2 linked regions of the Ancylobacter polymorphus genome follow. The protein of the gene in region 1 interacts with the protein of each later gene in a pairwise test. Links are inferred from orthologs where the notes say so. Each region holds a gene or a part of one and is shown in the gene's direction. Other genes may lie near its edges.

Evidence for each region.
Region 2: the proteins of K9D25_RS05655 (region 1) and nuoG interact in binary tests that used the Escherichia coli proteins (3 or more experiments, as listed by UniProt). The link is inferred for Ancylobacter polymorphus from one-to-one orthologs.

What each region holds. Positions count from the first base shown.
Region 1 is NZ_CP083239.1:1,200,755-1,209,594, reverse strand. Bases 3,771-6,692 are described here. They hold K9D25_RS05655 (formate dehydrogenase subunit gamma), read left to right. Parts: upstream 3,771-4,955; coding sequence 4,956-5,429; downstream 5,430-6,692. Other genes in these bases: K9D25_RS05650 (formate dehydrogenase beta subunit), read left to right, coding at 5,426-6,692; K9D25_RS05660 (YifB family Mg chelatase-like AAA ATPase), read right to left, coding at 3,771-4,693. Outside these bases: gshB (glutathione synthase), read left to right, coding at 1-819; K9D25_RS05675 (DUF1150 family protein), read right to left, coding at 903-1,187; K9D25_RS05670 (Hsp20 family protein), read right to left, coding at 1,235-1,657; K9D25_RS05665 (GNAT family N-acetyltransferase), read right to left, coding at 1,855-2,901; more of K9D25_RS05660, read right to left, coding at 3,161-3,770; more of K9D25_RS05650, read left to right, coding at 6,693-6,985; fdhF (formate dehydrogenase subunit alpha), read left to right, coding at 6,998-8,840. UniProt on the Escherichia coli protein: NDH-1 shuttles electrons from NADH, via FMN and iron-sulfur (Fe-S) centers, to quinones in the respiratory chain. The immediate electron acceptor for the enzyme in this species is believed to be ubiquinone.
Region 2 is NZ_CP083239.1:3,144,424-3,153,334, forward strand. What follows is about bases 5,791-8,783. They hold nuoG (NADH-quinone oxidoreductase subunit NuoG), read left to right. Parts: upstream 5,791-6,244; coding sequence 6,245-8,323; downstream 8,324-8,783. Other genes in these bases: nuoF (NADH-quinone oxidoreductase subunit NuoF), read left to right, coding at 5,791-6,235; nuoH (NADH-quinone oxidoreductase subunit NuoH), read left to right, coding at 8,337-8,783. Outside these bases: K9D25_RS14845 (alanine/glycine:cation symporter family protein), read left to right, coding at 1-794; K9D25_RS14850 (NADH-quinone oxidoreductase subunit A), read left to right, coding at 1,229-1,594; K9D25_RS14855 (NuoB/complex I 20 kDa subunit family protein), read left to right, coding at 1,585-2,163; K9D25_RS14860 (NADH-quinone oxidoreductase subunit C), read left to right, coding at 2,178-2,792; K9D25_RS14865 (NADH-quinone oxidoreductase subunit D), read left to right, coding at 2,808-4,007; NADH-quinone oxidoreductase subunit NuoE, read left to right, coding at 4,045-4,923; more of nuoF, read left to right, coding at 4,934-5,790; more of nuoH, read left to right, coding at 8,784-8,911. UniProt on the Escherichia coli protein: NDH-1 shuttles electrons from NADH, via FMN and iron-sulfur (Fe-S) centers, to quinones in the respiratory chain. The immediate electron acceptor for the enzyme in this species is believed to be ubiquinone.

The sequences.
Region 1 (8,840 bases):
GACCGCATGGCGATGCGCGATGGCGAGGTGTTCGCCACCGTGCACCCGCTGGAGGTGCGCGATGTGAAGGGGGACCACTACACGCTCGGCGAGGCGCGCCGGGTGCGGCTCGACACGTTCGACGTGATCCTGATGCGGCAGGACCCGCCCTTCGACATGAGCTACATCACCGCCACGCATCTGCTGGAGCGCATTCACCCGAAGACGCTTGTCGTGAACGACCCGGCCCATGTGCGCAACGCGCCGGAGAAAATCTTCGTCACCGAATTTCCGGACCTGATGCCGCCGACGCTGATTACCCGCGACCTCAATGAGATCAAGGCGTTCCGCGACGAGTTCGGCGACATCGTGATGAAGCCGCTCTATGGCCATGGCGGCGCCTCGGTGTTCCGGCTCACCCGCGACGACCTGAATTTCGGCTCGCTCTACGACCTGTTCGCCACCACCTTGCGCGAGCCCTGGGTGGTGCAGCGCTTCCTCCCCGAGGTGAAGCACGGCGACAAGCGCATCATCCTGGTCGACGGCGTGTTCGCCGGTGCGGTGAACCGGGTGCCGAGCGAGGGCGATCTGCGCTCCAACATGGTGCGCGGCGGGGCGGCGGCAGAGACCGACCTGACGCCCCGCGAGCGCGAGATCTGCGAGCGGCTGGGTCCGGCGTTGCGGGCGCGCGGTTTGCTGCTCACCGGTATCGACGTGATCGACGGCCATCTCACCGAGATAAACGTCACCGCTCCCACCGGCATTCGCGCCATCAAGCGCATTGGCGGGCCGGATATTGCACCGATCGTGTGGGACATGATCGAGGCCAAGCGCCGCTGAGGCCGGGTCGACGGCGCTGAAACGAAAACGGCACCGCCCCAAGGGACGGTGCCGTTGCCGTTTCAAGCAATGTGGACCGCGCGTCAGTGAACGCTGAGCGTCACCAACTCGTTCTGCATCGCATTGGCGATCGCCGCTTCCCGGCTGTCGGTCAGCATGATCGGCGTGCCGTCAGCGGCGTGCAGGGTGAACAGCACGAGACCGGGCGAGAGATGCGCCTGCGGAAACATTTCCGCCGCCTCTTCCGAACGGATGGTGCGCAGATAGGCGATGTGCCCGCCGCCGAGATTGGCGAAATCTTCCGCCGTGAGGGCGCCGGTGAGCGCCGAACCGGCGGAAGCGGGGTCGATATGAAATTCATTGGTCATGATCGGCTACTCCTCTGCGTACAGTCGAGACCGCCTGGGGGACGTCGTCACTCATCCGTCGCAATGGTGATACGCCGGACGACGCGTTCCGGTTCCGGCCGCACCAGTTCGACGCAGAGCAGGCCGTTCTTCAGCTCGGCGCCGATCACGCGCATGCCATCGGCCAGCACGAAGACGCGCTGGAACTGGCGGGCGGCGATGCCCCGGTGAAGAAAGACCCGCCCGGGCTCTTCGCTCTGGCGGCCGCGGATGACGAGTTCCTTCTCCTCCACCGTCACATCGAGCTGCTCGCGGGTGAAGCCCGCGACGGCCAGGGTGATGCGGAGTTTTTCCGGCTGATCCGGCGTGGCCACCCGCTCGATATTGTAGGGCGGGTACCCGTCGGAACCTTTCATGACACGGTCGAGCGCCCGCTCGACCTCGTCAAAGCCGAGCAGGAAGGGGCTCGACAGCGAGGGAATACGCGACATGCTCCCAAAGTCCTCGTCTGAAGCGACTTTGTGTGATGGGACCCCGATGAGGCATCCCGTTGGGAAGCGATATGGGAGGGCGCGGGCCGGCGCGCAAGACATCGCGCACGACATGTGGCCGCGGGATGGCGGCCGCAGGAGGCCGCGCCCGCAGAGGGCGACGGGGAACGGCCGCCGGGACGGGAAGCGCGTCGCGCTCAGGCGGCGTGGCGCTCGCCATTGACGCCGAAATGATCGAGATAGCGCGGGTTGATCTTCTCCACCGGCAACACGATCAGCACATCGGTGGTGCCGAACTGGCGGTCGATCACCGCGCCGCGCCCGATCTGCGCGCCGAGGCGCAGATAGCCCTTGATGAGCGGCGGCAGCGCCAGCAGCGCCGCCTTGGCGTCCAGCGCCTCGACGGAGACAAGGTCCATCGGCGCGGCATGTTGCGGCAGCGCCTGCGCCGCCCATTCCGGATCGGTCGGCGCGAAATGGTGCAGGAAGGCAAGCGGACGGGCGAGCGCCTGCGGGTCGCAGCCTTCCAGGCTGGCGCAGCCGAACATCACGTCGATGCCATGGCGGCGCACATAGGCCCAGATGCCATGCCAGAGCAGCTCCACCGTGCGCTTGGTGCGGTAGGATGAGAGCACGCAGGAGCGGCCGAGTTCCAGGAAACGGCGGTGCGGGTGGCGCGCCAGCAGCGGGGCGATGTCGAACTCGCTCGCCGTGTAGAAGCCATTGTGCCGGTCGGCGATCTCCTGCCGCAGCAGCCGATAGGTGCCGACGACGCGCGGCACGCTCCGGCCGCGCACCATGCGGCAGGACTCATGGTCGAGCACGAGAAGGTGATCGCAAATGCCGTCAAAGGCGTCGACATCGCGCCGGGCGAGCCGCATGGCGGCGGCCGGGGTCGCCGACATTTCCTCATAGAACACTTCGTAGCGCAGGCGCTGGGCGCGGCGCACATCCGCTGCCGTCACTGCGAGCCGCACTTCGAGCGCGCCGATGCGCCCCAGCGTTGCCGGGCCGGGCTCACCCCGGCTGCCGCGATGGCGCACGCCGGAATAGGAGCGCAAGGCCGGCATCAGGCGGGAGGGGGTAAGCGCCGCCGGCACCAGCCGCAGCGGCGCGGCACCGGGCAGGGCCGTTCGCGGGGTAAAGAAGCTGCGCAGGGCCGAGAGGCCGGGAGCGTTGAGCGAGGCGGCAAAGCGCGAGCTGGGCGGTGTTTCGACAGTCCCTTCGGCGAAAAGCTGCGTCATGTCCGATCCCCCACGCTGCCTTCACTATAGCGTTTTGTGACAGGAATCACATTTCTCGGACGGTCATGTGACAGACGGGGCGCGGGTCGCACCGGTGCCGGGCGCCCCGCGCTCGGCACCGAAGCCGGGGGGCCGTCGGGGTCAATGCGGCTGCGCGGGCGGGGCGGCGATGACGACTGATCCGGCTTGCACCGCGCGGGTGGAGCGAGCTGCGACACACGCTAAATGGCCCCGGCAGGCCCCCCGTCCGCTGGCGCCGTCAGGCGGCGGCGGCGTGGCGGTCCGCAGCGGCGCGGTAGGCCAAGGCCTCGGCCAGGTGTCCCCGGCCGACCGTCTCCGCGCCGGCGAGATCGGCAAGGGTGCGCGCCACCCGCAGCACCCGGTGATAGCCGCGGGCGGAGAGGCGCATCAGCTTGGCCGCGTCCGCCAGCAGGGCCGTGCCGGCGGCGTCGGGCGTGGCGATCTCTTCGAGGATAGGGCCCGTCGCCTCGGCATTGGTGAACAGGTCAGGTCGGCCGAGCGCCAGGAAGCGCTCGCGCTGCAGCACCCGCGCCTGCGCCACCCGCCGCGCCACGGCCGCGCTGGGCTCGGAGGGGCCGGGGCGCACGAGATCGACCGCTGCGACCGCCGGCACGTCGAGATGCAGGTCGACCCGGTCGAGGAACGGGCCGGAGAGGCGCGCCTGATATTCCGCCGCGCAGCGCGGGCCGCGCCGGCAGCTCTGCCCCGGTTCGCCGGCGCGGCCGCAGCGGCAGGGATTCATCGCCGCGATCAGCTGAAAGCGGGCGGGATAGGAAATGCGGTGATTGGCGCGGGCGATGACCGCCTCGCCGGTCTCCAGCGGCTGGCGCAGCGAATCGAGCACGGCGGGAGCGAATTCCGGCAATTCGTCGAGGAACAGCACGCCATTATGCGCCAGCGAGACCTCGCCCGGCCGGGCCCGCATGCCGCCGCCCACCATCGCCGCCATGCTGGCGGAATGGTGCGGCGCGCGGAACGGGCGCCGGCTGGTCAGCGCCCCGCCCTGCAGCGTCCCGGCCACCGAGGCGACCATTGACACTTCCAGCAACTCCGAGGGGGTGAGCGGCGGCAGCAGCGAGGGCAGGCGCTGCGCCAGCATGGATTTGCCGGCGCCGGGCGGGCCGCTGAGCAGAAGATTGTGGCGCCCGGCGGCGGCGATCTCCAGCGCCCGGCGGGCCGTTTCCTGGCCCTTCACATCGGCGAGGTCGGGCAACTGGGCGGATCCCGCCTCCAGCCGCGGCTCGGGACGACTGAGGAATTGGCGGCCGGCGAAGTGATTGACCAGCTGGATCAACGAGTGCGGCGCCAGCACCGCCATGTCGGGGCTGGCCCAGGCCGCTTCCGGCCCGCACGCTTCCGGGCAGATGAGCCCGTGGCCGCGCGCATTGGCGCCGATGGCCGCCGGCAGCACGCCGGAGACGGCGGCGATGCGCCCGTCGAGCGCGAGTTCGCCCACCACGGTGAAGCCTTCCAGCGCGTCCGGACCGATGGCGCCGATCGCCGCCATCAGGCCGAGGGCGATAGGAAGATCGTAATGGCTGCCTTCCTTCGGCAGGTCGGCGGGGGCGAGGTTGACGGTGATGCGGCGGGCGGGGAGCGCCAGGCCGGAGGCGGTGAGGGCGGCGCGCACCCGTTCCTTCGCTTCGGTGACCGCCTTGTCGGCCAGGCCGACGAGATTGAAGGCCGGCAGGCCGGGGCTCACCTGAACTTGAACATCGACGGGACGGGTCTCCACCCCCTCGAACGCCACCGTCGCCACGCGCTGGACCATCGCACCCTCTCCCAGGAGATCCGGCAATGCACGTCGGGGCGCCGCCTTTCCGCACCCGCTGGTGGCAGAATACGGCCCAGAACGCGAAGGTCAAGAACAATAAGAGAACAAACCGAGTGGAACATGAACAGAACGTTAAGCGCCTACCCGCCTGATTGATGATAGAGAAATTCTATCGTGGCACGGAACACCTGAATTGATTTCGGTTTCGGCGCGTACCATCCTTACCTTTGGAAAATTCTAAAAGAAGGCTACGGGAGAAATGCCGCATTACGAACCCTGGAGCGACGAGCGTGCCCGCGCGGTCATCGATGAGTTTTCTCATCTGGAAGGCCCGCTGATGCCGATGCTCCACGCGGTGCAGGAGACGTTCGGCCACGTTCCCGACGCCGTCGTGCCCATGCTGGCCGAGAAGCTGAACGTCTCGCGCGCCGAAGTGCATGGCGTCGTGACCTTCTATCACGATTTCCGCCACGAGCCCGCCGGCCGCCATGTGCTGAAGCTGTGCCGCGCCGAAGCCTGCCAGGCGGCGGGCGGCGATGCGCTGGCCGAACATGCAGAACACCGGCTCGGCTGCAAGCTCGGTGAGACCACGGCCGATGGCCGCGTCACCGTGGAGCCCATCTACTGCCTCGGCCTGTGCGCGACCGCGCCCTCCGCCATGCTGGACGGGCGGATCGTCGCGCGGCTCAACGAGCGCCGGCTCGACGCCCTGATCGAGGAGGCCCAGTCGTGACCATCCGCATCTACGTTCCCAAGGATGCCTGCGCCATCGCCTGCGGCGCCGACGAGGTGGCCGAGGCGATCGCCGCCGCTGCCGTTTCGGCGCGCCAGCCGGTGGAGATCGTGCGCAACGGCTCGCGCGGTATGCTCTGGCTTGAGCCGATGATCGAGGTCGTCACGCCCGAGGGCCGCATCGCTTATGGCCCTGTCGAGGCTGGCGATGTCGAGGGCCTGTTCGCGGCCGGCTTCCTCACCGGCGGCGCGCATGCGCTGCGCATCGGCAAGCCGGAGGAGCACCCCTTCCTCGCCAAGCAGACCCGGCTCACCTTCGCCCGCTGCGGCATCATCGACCCGGCCTCCTATGCCGATTACCGCGCGCATGGCGGCTATAAGGGCCTGGAGCGCGCGCTGCAGCTCGGGCCGGCCGAGATCATCGAGGAAGTGAAGAAGTCCGGCCTGCGCGGCCGTGGCGGCGCCGGCTTCCCGACCGCGATCAAGTGGAAGACCGTGGCCGATGCCAAGGCCGACCGCAAATACATCGTCTGCAATGCCGACGAAGGCGACAGCGGCACCTTCGCCGACCGCATGATCATGGAAGGCGACCCCTTCGAGCTGATCGAGGGCATGACCATCGCCGGCATCGCGGTGGGCGCCACCAAGGGCTATGTCTACACCCGTTCCGAATATCCCCACGCCATCTGGGCGATGGAGAAGGCGATCGAGGTGGCGCGCGCCCATGGCATGCTGGGCGTCAACATTGCCGGTTCGCCCTACAGCTTCGATATGGAAGTGCGCATGGGCGCCGGCGCCTATGTGTGCGGCGAGGAAACCGCGCTGCTCGACAGCCTGGAAGGCAAGCGCGGCACGGTGCGCGCCAAGCCGCCGCTGCCGGCGCATAAGGGCCTGTTCCAGAAGCCGACCGTCATCAACAACGTGCTCTCGCTCACCGCCGTGCCGCATATCCTGGCCGATGGCGGCGAGTTCTACGCCAATTTCGGCATGGGCCGCTCACGCGGCACGATGCCGATCCAGATCGCCGGCAATGTGAAGTTCGGCGGCCTGTTCGAAACCGCCTTCGGCATCACGCTCGGCGAGCTGATCAACGACATTGGCGGCGGCACCGCCACCGGCAAGCCGGTGAAGGCCGCGCAGGTCGGCGGCCCGCTCGGCGCCTATGTGCCGACCTGGCAGTTCGACCTGCCCTTCGACTATGAGGCGTTCGCGGCCAAGGACGCGCTGATCGGCCATGGCGGCATCGTCGTGTTCGACGAGAGCGCGGACCTCGCCAAGATGGCGCGCTTCGCCATGGAGTTCTGCTCCGTGGAAAGCTGCGGCAAGTGCACGCCCTGCCGCATCGGCTCGACGCGCGGCGTCGAACTGATGGACAAGATCATTGCCGGCGAGCGCGTCGAGGCCAACCTCGCCACGCTCACCGACCTCTGCCAGACCATGAAGCTTGGATCGCTTTGCGCCCTTGGCGGGTTTACCCCCTATCCGGTGCTGAGTGCGCTGAACCATTTCCCCGAGGAATTCGGCGCACCCCCGCGCCGCCTCGAAGCCGCCGAGTGAGGAGGACGCATCATGTCTCTCATCCATGAGATCGACTACGGTACGCCGGCTCCGAAGACCGACAAGATGGTGACCCTCACCATCGACGGCATGGAAGTGACCGTGCCGGAAGGCACGTCCATCATGCGCGCGGCGATGGAGATGGGGACGCAGATTCCGAAGCTCTGCGCCACCGATTCGCTGGAGGCCTTCGGCTCCTGCCGTCTCTGCCTGATCGAGATCGAGGGGCGCAACGGCACCCCGGCCTCCTGCACCACGCCGGTGGCGCCGGGCATCAAGGTCCACACCCAGACCCCGCGGCTCGCCCAGCTGCGCAAGGGGGTGATGGAGCTCTACATTTCCGACCACCCGCTGGACTGCCTGACCTGCGCCGCCAATGGCGACTGCGAATTGCAGGACATGGCCGGCGCGGTCGGCCTGCGCGAAGTGCGCTACGGCATGGAGGGCGCGAACCACTTCGCCCCCTCCTCCGAGCTCGCCATGCCGAAGGACGAGTCGAACCCGTACTTCACCTATGACCCGGCCAAGTGCATCGTCTGCAATCGCTGCGTGCGCGCCTGCGAAGAAGTGCAGGGCACCTTCGCGCTGACCATTTCCGGCCGTGGCTTCGACAGCCGCGTCTCGCCCGGCCAGTCGGAAGCCTTCCTCACCTCGGAATGCGTGTCCTGCGGCGCCTGCGTGCAGGCCTGCCCGACCGCGACCCTTTCCGAGAAGCGCCTGATCGAGATCGGCACGCCCGAGCATTCGGTGGTGACGACCTGCGCCTATTGCGGCGTCGGCTGTACCTTCAAGGCGGAAATGCGCGGCCAGGAAGTGGTCCGCATGGTGCCGTGGAAGGACGGCAAGGCCAATCGCGGCCATAGCTGCGTCAAGGGCCGCTTCGCCTGGGGCTATGCGATGCACCAGGACCGCATCCTCAAGCCGATGATCCGCTCCAAGGTCACCGAGCCGTGGCGCGAAGTCTCCTGGGAAGAGGCGATCGACTACACCGCTTCCGAGCTGAAGCGCATCCAGGACACCTATGGCCGCAAGTCGGTCGGCGGCATCACGTCCTCGCGCTGCACCAATGAGGAAGCCTATCTCGTCCAGAAGATCATCCGCGCCGGCTTCGGCACCAACAATGTCGACACCTGTGCCCGCGTCTGCCATTCGCCGACCGGCTACGGCCTGAACCAGGCCTTCGGCACCTCGGCAGGCACGCAGGACTTCGACTCGGTCGAGGATTCCGATGTCATCCTGGTGATCGGCGCCAACCCGACCGACGGCCATCCGGTGTTCGGGTCGCGCATGAAGAAGCGCCTGCGCGAGGGCGCGAAGCTGATCGTCATCGATCCGCGCCGCATCGACCTCGTGCGTTCGCCCCACATCAAGGCGGATTTCCACCTGCCGCTGCAGCCGGGCACCAACGTCGCCATCGTCACCTCGCTCGCCCATGTCATCGTGACCGAGGGGCTGGTGAACGAGGAATATGTCCGCCAATTCTGCGACTGGGAGGAGTTCCAGGACTGGGCCGAGTTCGTCGCCGATGCGCGCCACTCGCCCGAGGAAGTCGAGAAGCTCTCCGGCGTGCCGGCCGAGCAGATCCGCGGCGCGGCCCGGCTCTACGCCACTGGCGGCAATGCGGCGATCTATTACGGCCTCGGCGTCACCGAGCACAGCCAAGGCTCGACCACGGTGATGGCGATCGCCAACCTCGCCATGGCGACCGGCAATATCGGACGTCGCGGCGTCGGCGTGAACCCGCTGCGCGGCCAGAACAACGTGCAGGGCTCGTGCGACATGGGCTCGTTCCCGCATGAGCTGCCGGGCTACCGCCACATCTCCGACGACGCCACCCGCGCCACCTTCGAGGCGA
Region 2 (8,911 bases), 1.9 Mb from region 1 along the record:
TGCCGTTCATGGCGGCGGGCTATCTCGGCATGGCGCTGTTCGCGGTGGCGATCAATATTGGCGATGTGCCGGCCATGTTCTCGCTGATCATCGCCAGCGCCTTCGGCTTCGCGCCGGCGGCGGGCGGCGTCGCCGGTTCGGTGGCGGCGGCGATGCTCAATGGTGTGAAGCGCGGCCTGTTTTCCAATGAGGCCGGCATGGGCTCGGCGCCGAATATCGCCGCCGTCGCCACGCCCGACCCGCATCACCCAGTGAGCCAGGGCTTCGTGCAGTCGCTCGGCGTGTTCATCGACACGATCCTCATCTGCACCGCGACGGCGTTCCTCATCCTGCTCTCCGGCCTGCTGGAGCCCGGTTCCGGCCTCACTGGCACGCAACTCACCCAAGCGGCGATGAACCACCATATCGGCTGGGCCGGCACCTATTTCGTCGCGGTGGCGATCTTCTTCTTCGCCTTCACCTCCATCATCGGCAATTATTCCTATGCCGAGGGCGCGCTTGTCTATCTCGGCATCGGCGGTCATGTCGGCCGGGCCGTGCTTCGGGTCGCGGTGCTCGGCATGGTGGTCTGGGGCGCCTACGAATCGGTGGCGACGGTGTTCAATGCCGCCGATGCCTCGATGGGGCTGATGGCGACGGTCAACCTTATCGCCATCGTGCTGCTGTCCGGCCTTGTGGCGCGGTTGACCCGTGATTATCTGCAGCAGCGTCGGGCGGGGAAAAAGCCCCGCTTCACCGCCGCCTCCATGCCGGAACTCGCCAGCGAGATCGACACCGACATCTGGAGCCGGTGATCGCGGGCGGGCAGGGCTGCGGGGTGGACCAAGTGTCTCACCCCGGTCGCTTCCGACCCTTCCGCGCCCACTTCCCGACAAAGACGCACCGCTGCGGCTCATGGCGGATTTGGGGCCGGCCGCTCCCGCCGGTTCGCCCGCAGGGCCTCCTTGGCGCCCCTGCGGCCTCCGGTATCAGGAGGTTCAATAGGCTGCGGGCAATTGAGCGGAATTCGCTGTTGTTCGCGCGATTTCACGGGTTTGCACGGGGGATCATCCTGCCGCGCCGGGGAGCTTCCGCTAGGGTGTGAATTCTGTATACCAGACCTGCGCGATTGCCGAGCGATGCCCTTGCCTCGGTCAGGTCCGTGCGATAAGCCTGCCCCGTGCTTTGAATATTTCGCAACTGCGACGCCAAGGCCGACGACCCATCCTGTTCCGGGAGGATCCCATCCATGAGCAGCCTGCTTCAGGATTATCTGCCCGTCGTGATCTTCATCGGCGTCTCGGCCTTCATCGGCCTCGCCCTTCTGGTGGCGCCGTTCCTGGTCGCCTTCGGCCGGCCCGATCCGGAGAAGATGTCGGCCTATGAATGTGGCTTCAATGCGTTCGACGACGCGCGCATGAAGTTCGACGTGCGGTTCTATCTGGTCGCCATTCTCTTCATCATCTTCGATCTCGAAGTCGCCTTCCTGTTCCCCTGGGCGATCACGTTCGGGGAGCTGGGCAATTTCGGCTTCTGGTCGATGATGGTGTTCCTGGCCGTGCTGACCATCGGCTTCGTCTACGAGTGGAAGAAGGGAGCGCTCGAATGGGATTGAGCGCGAATAGCCCTCTCGTCGCCCCGGCGGCCAAGGGTATCATCGACCCCAATACCGGGCGTCCGGTCGGTGCCACCGATCCGTTCTTCGTCGAGGTCAATGCGGAGCTCGCGGATAAGGGCTTCCTGGTCACCGCGACCGACGATCTGATCAACTGGGCCCGCACCGGCTCGCTGATGTGGATGACCTTCGGCCTCGCCTGCTGCGCGGTCGAAATGATGCAGACATCCATGCCGCGCTACGATGTCGAGCGGTTCGGCTTCGCGCCGCGCGCCTCGCCGCGTCAGTCCGACGTGATGATCGTCGCCGGCACGTTGACCAACAAGATGGCGCCGGCGCTGCGCAAGGTCTACGACCAGATGCCGGAGCCGCGCTACGTCATCTCCATGGGCTCCTGCGCCAATGGCGGCGGCTATTACCACTATTCCTATTCGGTCGTGCGCGGCTGCGACCGCATCGTGCCGGTGGACATCTACATCCCCGGCTGCCCGCCGACAGCAGAGGCTCTGCTCTACGGCGTGCTGCTGCTGCAGAAGAAGATCCGCCGTACCGGAACGATCGAGCGCTGAGGGTTCGAGGCGAAATGGACGAGACGCTGAAAGAGCTGGGCGCGCATGTAAAGGAAGCGCTTCCCGACGCGGTCGAGGAAGTGCTCGTGGCCTATGGCGAGCTGACGCTGGTGGCGTCGGCGGCCGAGGTCATCAAGGTGCTGCGCTTCCTGCGTGACGACCCGTCCTGCCGCTTCGTGAGCTTCATCGACATTTGCGGTGTCGACTGGCCGCAGCGCGAGAAACGCTTCGACGTGGTGTATCACCTGCTCTCGCCGACGCTGAACGCGCGCATCCGCATCCGCGTCGAGACCGACGAGACGACGCCGGTGGCCTCCGCCACCGCCGTGTTCCCGGGCGCCTTCTGGTTCGAGCGCGAGGCGTTCGACATGTACGGCATCCTGTTCTCCGACCACCCGGAGCTGCGCCGCATCCTCACGGATTACGGCTTCGACGGCTATCCGCTGCGCAAGGACTTCCCGACCACCGGCCTTGTCGAGGTGCGCTATGACGACGAGCGCAAGCGTGTGGTCTACGAGCCGGTGAAGCTCGCGCAGGAATTCCGCAGCTTCGACTTCCTCTCGCCCTGGGAGGGGCCCGACTACGTGCTCCCCGGCGACGAGAAGGCAACGCCCCCGAAGGCGGGCTGAGGTGAGGTCCGAGCGATGAACGCACCCGGCAAGATCGACCCCAAGGTCCGCAACTTCCAGATCAATTTCGGCCCGCAGCACCCGGCGGCGCACGGCGTGCTGCGCCTCATCCTCGAACTCGACGGCGAAATCGTCGAGCGCGTGGACCCGCATATCGGCCTGCTGCATCGCGGCACCGAGAAGCTGATCGAGGCCAAGACCTATCTGCAGGCCGTGCCCTATTTCGACCGGCTCGACTATGTCGCGCCGATGAATCAGGAGCACGCCTTCTGCCTCGCCATCGAGCGCCTGCTCGGCGTCACCGTGCCCAAGCGCGGCCAGCTGATCCGCGTGCTCTATTCCGAGATCGGCCGCATCCTCTCCCACATGCTGAACGTGACCACGCAGGCGCTCGACGTCGGTGCGCTCACCCCGCCGCTGTGGGGCTTCGAGGAACGCGAAAAGCTGATGATGTTCTATGAGCGCGCCTCCGGTTCGCGTATGCATGCAGCCTATTTCCGTCCCGGCGGCGTGCATCAGGACCTGCCGCGGCAGCTCGTCGAGGACATCCTCGCCTGGACTAAGACCTTCCCTGCCTTCATGGACGACCTCGAAGGCCTGCTGACCGACAACCGCATCTTCAAGCAGCGCAATGTCGATATCGGCATTGTCAGCCTTGAGGACGCCTGGGCCTGGGGCTTCTCCGGCGTCATGGTGCGCGGTTCGGGCGCGGCATGGGACCTGCGCAAGGCGCAGCCCTATGAGTGCTATGACGAGCTGGAATTCGACATTCCGATCGGCAAGAACTGCGACAATTACGACCGCTACTGCATCCGCATGGAAGAGATGCGGCAGTCGGCCGACATCATGCGCCAGTGCTGCGAGCGGCTGCTGAAGGAAGCGGGTCCGGTCTCGGCGGTCGACAACAAGATCGTGCCGCCCAAGCGCGGCGAGATGAAGCGCTCGATGGAAGCGCTCATCCACCACTTCAAGCTCTACACGGAAGGCTTCCACGTTCCCGCCGGCGAAGCCTATGCCGCCGTGGAAGCCCCGAAGGGTGAGTTCGGCGTCTATGTCGTCGCCGACGGCACCAACAAGCCCTATCGCTGCAAGATCCGCGCACCCGGTTTCGCGCATCTTCAGGCGATGGATTTCCTCTGCCGCGGCTACATGCTCGCGGATATTTCGGCGATCCTCGGGTCGCTGGATATCGTGTTCGGTGAAGTGGACCGCTGATCCCTGAGGGGAGGCGGTTCGATCGGAAGGGTACGGCATGTCTGTCCGTAGGCTTGCGCCAAAAGAGGTTCAGCCCGAGAGCTTCGCGTTCACGGCCGAGAATCTCGCCTGGGCCGAGAAGACCATCGCGAAGTATCCGCCGGGCCGTCAGGCCAGCGCGGTGATTCCGCTGCTCATGCGCGCGCAGGAGCAGGCGGGCGGCTGGGTGTCCGAGCCGGCGATGCGCTATGTCGGTGACATGCTCGGCATGGCGCCGATCCGTGTCTATGAGGTCGCGACCTTCTACACCCAGTTCCAGCTGCAGCCGGTGGGCAAGCGCGCGCACATCCAGGTGTGCGGCACCACGCCCTGCATGCTGCGCGGCGCGGGCGACCTCATGAAGGTGTGCAAGAGCCGCATTCATGAAGAGCCCTTCCATCTCTCGGCCAATGGCGACTTCTCCTGGGAAGAGGTCGAGTGCGCCGGCACCTGCGTGAACGCGCCGATGGTGCAGGTGTGGAAGGATGTCTATGAGGACCTGACGCCGGCGGATCTGGAAAAGATCCTCGACGCGTTCGAGCGCGGCGAGCATCCCGCCTCCGGCCCGCAGAACGGCCGCGTCACCTCCGCGCCCGTCACCGGGCTGCGCGTGCTGACCTCGCCGGAGCTGTTCGACGGCTCGATGGTCGGGCAGGGCGCCGGTCTGGCGCTGGCCCGCGAGGCGCTGGCCGCCAAGGCCAAGGGCGAGACGGCGCCGGCCGCGCCGCCCCCGGCCGCCGCTGCTGCCGCGCCGCCGCCGCCGCCGAAGAGCGATCCGGCGCCGGCCGCCGCCCCCGCCGCTAAGGCGGTCGAGGCCGCCGGCGAGGCCGACAAGGAGAAGCCGAAGAAGCCCGTCGCCCCGCCGCCCGGCGGCACGGCGGACAGCAAGGCGGAATGAGGAGCGAACCATGCTTGCCGACAAGGATCGCATCTTCACCAATATTTACGGCCACCATGATTGGGGGCTGCAGGGCGCGCTGAAGCGTGGCTCGTGGGACGGCACCAAGCTGTTCCTCGACGCCGGCCGTGATTTCATCATCGAGCATATGAAGGCCTCGGGCCTGCGCGGGCGCGGTGGCGCCGGCTTCCCGACCGGCCTCAAATGGTCGTTCATGCCCAAGAACAATGACGGGCGCCCGCATTACCTCGTCGTCAATGCCGACGAATCCGAGCCGGGCACCTGCAAGGACCGCGAGATCCTGCGCCACGACCCGCACCATCTGGTCGAAGGCTGCCTGATCGCGGGCTTCGCCATGGGCGCGCACACGGCCTATATCTATGTGCGCGGCGAGTTCATCCAGGAGCGCGAGCACCTGCAGGCGGCGATCGACCAGGCCTATGAGGCCCGGCTGATCGGCAAGAACAACGTGCATGGCTGGGACTTCGACATCTATGTCCACCATGGCGCCGGCGCCTATATCTGCGGCGAGGAAACCGCGCTGTTGGAAAGCCTTGAGGGCAAGAAGGGCCAGCCGCGGCTGAAGCCGCCCTTCCCGGCGAATGTCGGCCTCTATGGCTGCCCGACGACGGTGAACAACGTCGAATCCATCGCTGTTGCGCCCACCATCCTGCGGCGCGGCGCGGCGTGGTTCTCGTCCATCGGCCGTGCCAACAATGTCGGCACCAAGCTGTTCGGCATCTCCGGCCATGTGAACACGCCCTGCATCGTCGAAGAGGCGATGAGCATCCCGTTCAAGGAATTGATCGAGAAGCATGGCGGCGGCGTGCGCGGCGGCTGGGACAATCTGCTCGCCATCATCCCCGGCGGCGCGTCCTGCCCGATCATCCCGGCCGACCAGTGCGAAGACCTGATCATGGACTTCGACGGCTGCCGCGCGGTGAAGTCCAGCTTCGGCACCGCCGGCGTGCTGGTCATGGACAAGTCCACCGACGTGGTGAGGGCGATCGCCCGCATCTCCTATTTCTTCCGGCACGAGAGCTGCGGCCAGTGCACCCCCTGCCGTGAAGGCACGGGCTGGATGTGGCGCGTGCTCGACCGCATGGTCGAGGGCCGGGCGCAGAAGCGTGAGATCGATCTCCTGCTGCAGGTCACCACCCAGGTCGAGGGCCACACCATCTGTGCGCTCGGCGATGCGGCGGCGTGGCCGGTGCAGGGCCTGATCCGGCATTTCCGTCCCGAGATCGAAAAGCGGATCGACCAGTATTCGGCGAACCCGCATTCCGACCCGGTGCCGGTGGCGGCGGAGTAAGAGAGCATCATGGCCAAGATCATCGTCGACGACATCGAGCTGGATGTTCCGCCGGAGTTCACGCTGCTCCAGGCCTGTGAGGCGGCGGGCGCGGAAATCCCGCGTTTCTGCTTCCATGAGCGCCTTTCCATCGCCGGCAATTGCCGCATGTGTCTGGTTGAGGTGAAGGGCGGCCCGCCCAAGCCGACGGCGAGCTGCGCGCAGAATGTCCGCGATCTGCGCCCCGGCCCGAATGGCGAGCCGCCGGTCATCCTCACCAAGTCGCCGATGGTGAAGAAGGCGCGCGAAGGGGTGATGGAGTTCCTGCTCATCAACCACCCGCTCGACTGCCCGATCTGCGACCAGGGCGGCGAGTGCGACCTGCAGGACCAGGCCATGGCCTATGGCGTGGACACGTCCCGCTATGCCGAGAACAAGCGCGCGGTCGAAGACAAGTATATCGGCCCGCTGATCAAGACCTCCATGACCCGGTGCATCCAGTGCACCCGCTGCGTGCGCTTCACCACCGAGGTGGCGGGCGTGGCTGAGCTCGGCGCCATCGGGCGTGGCGAGGACATGGAAATCACCACCTATCTGGAAGCGGCGCTGTCCTCGGAGCTGCAGGGCAATGTCGCCGATCTCTGCCCGGTCGGCGCGCTGACCCAGCGCCCCTATGCCTATCACGCCCGCCCGTGGGAGCTGTCGAAGACCGAATCCATCGATGTGATGGATGCGGTCGGCTCCAACATCCGTGTCGACACCCGCGGCCGCGAGGTGATGCGCGTCCTCCCGCGTCTGAATGAAGACGTGAACGAGGAGTGGATCTCCGACAAGACCCGCTACATCTGGGACGGCCTCAAGACCCAGCGCCTCGACCGCCCCTATGTGCGGGTCGGCGGCAAGCTGAAGGTCGCGAGCTGGCCGGAAGCCTTCGCCGCCATCGCCGCGAAGGTGAAGGCGGTGCCGGGCAACCGTATCGGCGGCCTGGTCGGCGATCTCGCCTCGGTGGAAGAGGCGTTCGCGCTGAAGTCGTTGCTCGCCGCGCTCGGCTCGGCGAACATCGACTGCCGGCAGGACGGGGCGAAGCTGGATCCCGCGCTCGGCCGCGCCAGCTATCTGTTCAACGCGACCATCGCCGGCATCGAGCAGGCCGACGCGCTGCTGATCATCGGCTCCAACCCGCGCCTTGAGGCGAGCGTGCTCAATGCCCGCATCCGCAAGCGCTGGCTCCAGGGCAATTTCCCCATCGGCCTCGTCGGCCCGCATGTCGACCTGACCTATCCCTATGACTATCTCGGCGCCGGTTCCGACACGCTGGCCGACCTCGGCAATGGTGGCGGCTTCGCCGAAGTGCTGAAGGGCGCCCAGCGTCCGCTGATCCTGATCGGGCAGGGCTCTCTCGCCCGTGCCGACGGGGCGGCGGTGCTGGCGCAGGCGGCGCGGCTGGCGGTTTCCGTCGGCGCGGTGAAGGAGGGCTGGAACGGCTTCTCCGTCCTGCACACGGCGGCGTCGCGCGTCGGCGCGCTCGATATCGGCGCGGTGCCGGGCGAGGGCGGGCTGGACGCCGTGGCGATGACCAATCCGGGCGGGGTGGACGTTCTGTTCGCGCTCGGCGCGGACGAGATCGACATCGCCCCCGGCGCCTTCGTGGTCTATCTCGGCACCCATGGTGACCGCGGCGCCCATCGCGCCGACGTGATCCTGCCGGGCGCGGCCTATACCGAGAAGTCCGGCACCTATGTGAACACGGAAGGGCGGGCGCAAATCGCCAACCGCGCCGCTTTCCCGCCCGGGGAAGCGCGCGAGGACTGGGCGGTGCTGCGGGCGCTGTCCGATGTCGTCGGCCACCGCCTGCCCTTCGACAGCCTGGCGCAGCTGCGCGCCGCGCTCTACGCGGCCTATCCGCATCTCGCCCGGCTTGACCATGTCACGCCGGCCGATGCGGCGGCGGTCAGCGCGCTGGCCTCGGCCGGCGGCACGCCGGCGAGCGGGCCTTTCGCCGCCGCCGTCACCGATTTCTACCTCACCAATCCGATCGCCCGCGCCTCCGCCGTGATGGCCGAATGCTCCGCGCTCGCGTCCAGCCGCCACGCGGCGGCGGCCGAGTGAGGGGAGGGAGCACATGACCGAAACGACCTGGTTCGACACGCTGATACAGGTGCTCATCATCGTCGCCCAGAGCCTCGGGCTTCTGGTCGGCCTGCTGATCATCGTCGCCTATGTGCTGCTGGCCGACCGCAAGATCTGGGCGGCGGTGCAGCTGCGTCGCGGCCCCAACGTGGTCGGGCCGTTCGGCCTGTTCCAGTCCTTCGCCGACCTGATCAAGTTCGTGCTGAAGGAGCCGGTCATTCCCGACGGCGCCAACAAGGGCGTGTTCCTGCTCGCGCCCTTCGTCACCTGCCTGCTGGCGCTCGCCGCCTGGGCCGTGGTGCCGATCGACGCGGGCTGGGTGGTGGCCGACATCAATGTCGGCGTGCTCTACATCTTCGCGATTTCCTCGCTCGGCGTGTACGGCACCATCATGGCCGGCTGGGCGTCGAACTCGAAGTACCCGTTCCTGTCGGCGCTGCGCGCGGCGGCACAGATGGTGTCCTATGAGGTCTCCATCGGCTTCGTCATCGTCACCGTGCTGCTGTGCGCCGGCTCGCTGAACCTCTCGGCCATCGTCGAGGCGCAGAACACCTCCTGGGGCATCCT